Regions from separate parts of the Parageobacillus galactosidasius genome, predicted to be linked through region 1. Evidence: riboswitches for the same ligand, from Rfam matches in the RefSeq annotation. Region 1 holds a riboswitch; the other holds the start of a gene.

Region 1 (3,163 bases):
GAAACGCCCTTTATCAGTGCGTTTTACTAATGTAATCGGGCCGCCTACATATACATTTGGCTTTTCAAATAGTTTCCGTACGCCTGGATGTTTGAGTTCCTCTGTTTTGTAAACGAGAAGTGCTTCTTTTGTTTTATCAGGTTGATAGATTTCTTGAATATCAATGACTCCATAGACTTCTCCGTTGTAAACGAGTTTGGCCGTTTCGCCGGCAGAAAGCTCTTTTGCCTTTTCTTCGGTTACAGCAAGGGTAATTGGAATGCTCCATACTGTACCGTTGGTTAAGCGCATCGTTTCAACGACAGAGTCATAATCCTCTTTTGTTAAAAATCCGGTAAGCGGGCTGTAAGCGCCTGTTCCGATCAATTCTAAATCACTTAACTCGGCATTTGTCAGCTCAATTTCTTTTGTCAGTGTATCCAATGGATAGCTAGGATTCCATCGATCGATTAATGTGCCTCCGTGTGGAATGCTTAAACTCATTGTTCATAACCTCCTAGAATCAATATTTCATATAGGAAAACTATGATTTATTGCGAAACGTCACCGCTGTTTTTGTATAATGATCGTTTTTCTTCGGCTATTGTTTTTTCAAGCTAATAATGCCAAAGGTGACAAGCCAAACCTTATGAGATGTGAAGGCCGCATTCTGTTTTTCCGTGGCCGACCCATCTGCCGGAACGTAAATCATTTGGATCGAGTGCGGGGGACGTACAAGGTTCACAGCCAATGCTTGGATAGCCGCGATCGTGAAGGACATTGTACGGAAGACGACGTTTGTATACATAATTCCATACATCTTTCCATGTCCAATGAATAAGAGGGCATATTTTTATGGATTTAAATTTGTCATCTTTATTTATATATTCTACATGGCTTCGTGTTGGCGATTGTTCGCGGCGCAGTCCAGAAATCCAAGCGGTTATTCCTGTTAATGCTTCGCGAAGCGGAATGACTTTTCGCAGTTCACAACATTTATTTGGGTTGTGTTTCCATAATTCATCTCCCAACTGTTGCGCTTGTTCTTCTAGCGATAAACTTGGTTTTTTCATGACGATGCGGAGAGAAGGATATTTTTCTTTTACTTTTTCGATTGTTTTGTACGTTTCGCGAAAATGGAGCCCGGTATCGAGAAATACGATTTCCGCATCTGGCTTTACTTGCGAAATCAAATCGATTAACACGATTCCTTCAACGCCGAAGCTACAGGCGTACACAATATCGTCCTTATATTGGCGGAATGCCCAAGTGAGGACATCAAGCGCCCCTTTTGTTTCATTATCGTGAGGGAATGAAGGTTTTTCTTCGGTTTCCCATGTTTGATAAGTGAGCATCTTTCTCCCTCCTTAAAAATCAAAGAAAATAAAGTGGATTAGTCGGTTATATAGGAATAGAAAGAGAACGAACGCTTATAAAAAACGCTCTTCCATTTTGGAAAGAGCGAAGAGGCCGCATATTTCACCTTATCTTCCAAAATGGCACCCATTTTGCTGGAATTAGCACCTTACTTTTTCATGAAGCAGGTTGCCGGAGTTCATCGGGCCAGTTCCCTCCCTCACTCTCGATAAGTTTGATGTAATTGATTAAAATTTTAACATAATTCACACAAAAGTCAATCCTAGTTTTTCGATAGGAATTAATTTTTTGCTGATATAACACAGTAGAGGAATAAAGAAATCAGGAAAGAAAAGGGCGGTTTGTTGTCCGACCTTTTCCATGCATGTCAACCGGATAATAGGGAATTATGCAAAACAGAGGATGCAGAAACGCGGATCGGCAATGTTACTTCGACGGTTGTTCCTTTATTCTCTTCACTCATAATCGACATCGTTCCACCGTGGTCTTCGATAATTTTTTTACTGATCATTATTCCGAGGCCAGTACCTTTTTCTTTTGTTGTAAAGAACGGTTTTCCTATTTTTTCTAGCTGTTCTTTTGGAATTCCGCAGCCTTCGTCGATAAAGCGGATAAGAACGGAATATTCATCCTTTTTTTGTGCCTCAATAAAAATATGTCCACCGCTTTTCATCGCTTCCATTGCATTTTTTAAGAAATTAATAAATACTTGCTTTAATCCGTTTTCGTCACATTCAATGAGAGGAAGAGATGGATCAATTTTTGTAATAATTTGGATGTTATGCAAAATACCTTGTGTTTCTAATAAAGTGGTGACATGTTGAAGCAAAACGCCAATATCACTTTTTGTAAATTTGGTTGCTTGTGGTTTTGCCAACACTAATAGTTCGCCTAAAATAAGTTCAATGCGCTGAATTTCTGATTCAATAATGTGAAGGTAAGGTTTTTTCTCGTCAAGTTCGAATTGCAATAGTTGTATAAATCCTTTTATGGCTGTAAGCGGATTGCGAATTTCATGGGCGATCCCAGCCGCTAGCTGGCCGGCAACTGAGAGCTTTTCCGATGTTCGAATGAATTCTTCTGTTTTTTTCAGTTCGGTAATATCGGTGAATGTCAATACCGCATCAACGACGGCTCCATTTTCCAAAACAGGCGTTACCGTATAGGAAACGGGGAAATGGGTACCATCTTTTTTCCAAAAAATATCTTCACTAATATGATATGTTTTCCCATCTTGAATGGCGAGATCAATTGGGCATTCATCAATAGAGTAAGGAGTTCCATCTTTTTTCGTATGGTGAATGATATCATGCGATGCTTTTCCAATGGCTTCTTCCGCTTTATATCCCGTCATTCGTTCTGCAGCTGGATTCCAGAAAACGATATTTCCATATTTATCAATCCCACAAACTCCTTCAGCAATAGAATTTAATATGAGTGTATGTTTATGATATAAGTTTTCCAGCTCTTTTCGGTAGCGATTGAGTTCCGTCATATTTTGGCCAATCACATAAATTCCTTTCAAGCGATTTCCATGAATTATTGGAATGGTTTTAAAATGCATGTCAATAATTTTTTCATTTTTATGCTTTACTTGTAAATCATATTCACAACTTTCTCCTTTTAATGTTCGTTCAAATTTTTTTTTTGCTTTTTCAATTTGGTCTGGGGCGATAAACTGAGTAAAATGTTTGCCAATATATTCGCTTGGTTTGTATCCAAGCATTTTTCTTACTTCAGGGTTGCCGGATATAAGTAGCCCATTTATGTCTAGCAGAAGAATCACATCAGGGTATTCGAAAAAAAG
Region 2 (3,163 bases), on a different contig from region 1:
AATACGGATCATGCCGCGAACCTTTTTGGTCTAAAAGAAGAAGGATATATTTATACACGCATCCACAATCCGACGGTTACCGTATTGGAAGAAAGGGTGGCACAGCTGGAAGGTGGAGTGGGCAGTCTTGCTCTCGCTAGCGGAATGGCCGCCATTACACTGGCCATTTTGAATATCGCCGGAGCTGGGGATGAAATTGTATCGGCATCTACGTTATATGGCGGTACATATAATTTGTTCGTCAATACATTGCCGAAATACGGAATTAAAACCCACTTTGTCGATCCGTCTAATCCGGAAAATTTCCGAGCAGCGATTACACCAAAAACGAAAGCAATTTTCGCCGAAACGATTGGCAACCCTAGTTTGCACATATTAGATATTGAGGCGGTGGCGCAAATCGCTCGTGAAGCGGGAATTCCGCTCATTATCGACAACACATTCGCCACTCCTTATTTGTGCAGACCAATTGAACATGGGGCGAATATCGTGATCCATTCCGCCACAAAATGGCTTGTTGGGAATGGGACGACCTTAGGCGGCATCATTGTTGATGGTGGTAATTTTGACTGGAATTCGCCAAAGTTTCCAGGATTTATTACTCCTGATCCAAGCTATCACAACCTTGTGTATGCTGAGGCGTTTGGACCTGCTGCATACATTGTCAAAGCTCGCGTGCAGCTGCTTCGCGATTTAGGTCCAGCGATTAGCCCATTTAATGCCTTTCAAATTCAGCTTGGTCTTGAAACATTGCATGTACGTATGAAAGAACATATTGCGAATACAAGAAAAATCGTCGAGTATTTAGATCGTCATCCAGCAATAGAGTGGGTGCTTTATCCAGAACACGACAGTCATCCAGCAAAAGAACTAGCGAAAAAATATTTGCCAAAAGGAGCGGGTTCCATCGTTGTATTTGGCGTAAAAGGCGGCAGAGAGGCAGGAGCGAAATTGATCAACAGTGTAAAATTATGGTCGCATGTTGCCAACGTTGGCGATGCGAAAAGTTTAATTATCCATCCTGCAAGCACCACACATCAACAGCTAAACGAAGAAGAACTAAAATCATCTGGAGTGACAGAAGATTTAGTTCGTCTATCTGTCGGCATCGAAAATATCGATGACTTAATCGAAGATTTAGAACAGGCAATTGCGGCTGCTACCGGAATTACATCTGATGTTTCCGTCTCATAATCACAAGAAATGATAATCATGCCATTTTCCATAATGACTATAACATTTCCATTGACACTATTCGACATATAGTGATAAAATCACATTCGTAATTATTGAGAGATTTTAATTGAATAAAGTGTTTTTTGTGCTCTTATCAAGAGAGGTGGAGGGATGTGCCCAATGAAGCCCGGCAACCGTCAGCGTACTCGCTGAAATGGTGCCAATTCACACAAAGCGTCTGCTTTGAGAGATAAGAGACAGAACGGTAATCATTGCCTTTCTGTTCTCTTGAGCAGAAAGGCTTTCTTTTTGCGGCGAGTTGTCTTTTACATGAGGGAAGGTGGAAATGTGCATGATTACATTAGAAAACGTGACAAAAATATATGAAGCGGCCAATGGATCTGTAACAGCAGTGGATAATGTCTCTTTGCAAATTAAAGAAGGCGAAATTTTCGGAATCATCGGATATAGCGGGGCGGGAAAAAGTTCGTTAATCCGTCTCCTTAACGGATTGGAAAAACCGACCAAAGGGAAAGTCATTGTCGCTGGACGGGATATTGCTAATATTAAAGGAAAGGAATTGCGAAAGGCCCGTCAGGAAATCGGAATGATTTTTCAGCATTTTAATTTATTATGGTCAAGAACGGTTCGCGAAAACATTGCGTTTCCATTAGAAATTGCCGGTGTACCGAAAGAACAGCGGAAAAAACGAGTAGACGAGTTGATTCAGCTTGTAGGTTTGCAAGGAAGAGAAAACGCCTATCCGTCACAGCTTAGCGGCGGGCAAAAGCAGCGCGTCGGCATCGCGCGCGCTTTGGCGAACAATCCAAAAGTGTTATTGTGCGATGAGGCGACATCCGCGCTAGACCCGCAGACAACCGATTCCATTTTGGAACTTTTGGTGGATATTAATAAGCGTTTAGGATTGACAATTGTATTAATTACCCATGAAATGCACGTGATTCGTAAAATTTGCAACCGCGTTGCAGTGATGGAAAACGGAAAAATTGTTGAACAAGGAGAAGTGCTGCAAGTGTTCCGGCAGCCAAAGCAGGAGATTACGAAACGGTTTGTACAGCAGGTCATCGAACCGGAGGAAACGAAAGAAACGATTGCGCATTTACTCGATAAATATCCAAAAGGAACGGTTTTTCAATTGACGTTTGTTGGAGAGGTTACGGAACAGCCGCTGATTGCTAACGTTGTTCGCCAATTTCAAGTTGATGCGAATATTCTTCAAGGAAAAATTTCGCAAACCCACCAAGGCGCTTACGGTGTGCTGTTTGTTCATATGGATGGAGAGAAAGAGGAAGTTGCCCGTGCGATCGATTATATTCGAAAGCAGCAAGTGGCGGTGGAGGTGATTACGGATGCTCGCTAACCTCTTACCAAATGTAGAGTGGGATATGATTTGGGCAGCGACCGTTGAAACGCTTTATATGACAGGAATTTCTGTCGTTGCAACATTTATATTAGGAACGATTCTTGGACTGCTTTTATTTTTAACGTCAAAGGGAAACTTATGGGAAAACCGCCTGGCGAATATGATCATCGCCGCTATCGTTAACATTTTTCGTTCCATCCCATTTATCATATTAATTATTTTGTTAATCCCGTTTACGAAATTCGTTGTCGGAACGATTCTTGGCGCAAATGCGGCATTGCCAGCACTCATTATTGGAGCGGCGCCATTTTACGCGAGAATGGTGGAAATTGCGCTTCGCGAAATTGATAAAGGTGTCATCGAAGCGGCCAAAGCGATGGGAGCGACAACGGCCACGATTATTTGGAAAGTGCTTCTTCCAGAGTCATTGCCTGCTCTTGTATCTGGAATTACCGTCACTGCAATTGCTTTAGTTGGATATACAGCGATGGCAGGGGTCGTTGGCGCCGGCGGCCTTGGCAACTTAGCGTATCTTGAAGGATTTCAGCGCAGCCATAATGATGTGACGTTTGTCGCCACCGTTCTAGTTTTGGTGATTGTCTT

Evidence for each region. Region 1 has a riboswitch for S-adenosylmethionine ahead of B9L23_RS02445 (phosphoadenylyl-sulfate reductase). Riboswitches for the same ligand answer to the same signal wherever they lie in the genome.
Region 2: linked by a shared signal. The riboswitch ahead of B9L23_RS17190 (methionine ABC transporter ATP-binding protein) and the one ahead of B9L23_RS02445 (phosphoadenylyl-sulfate reductase) in region 1 are both predicted to bind S-adenosylmethionine.

The regions. Positions count from the first base shown of each region.
Region 1 covers NZ_NDYL01000001.1:463,552-466,714, forward strand. The annotation lists gene sat (sulfate adenylyltransferase) at 1-483, opposite strand, end outside; gene B9L23_RS02445 (phosphoadenylyl-sulfate reductase) at 627-1,334, opposite strand; SAM riboswitch class I at 1,461-1,571, opposite strand; gene B9L23_RS02450 (PAS domain-containing sensor histidine kinase) at 1,724-3,163, opposite strand, start outside.
Region 2 covers NZ_NDYL01000002.1:1,485,075-1,488,237, reverse strand. The annotation lists gene B9L23_RS17195 (O-acetylhomoserine aminocarboxypropyltransferase/cysteine synthase family protein) at 1-1,194, shown strand, start outside; SAM riboswitch class I at 1,325-1,433, shown strand; gene B9L23_RS17190 (methionine ABC transporter ATP-binding protein) at 1,529-2,557, shown strand; gene B9L23_RS17185 (methionine ABC transporter permease) at 2,547-3,163, shown strand, end outside.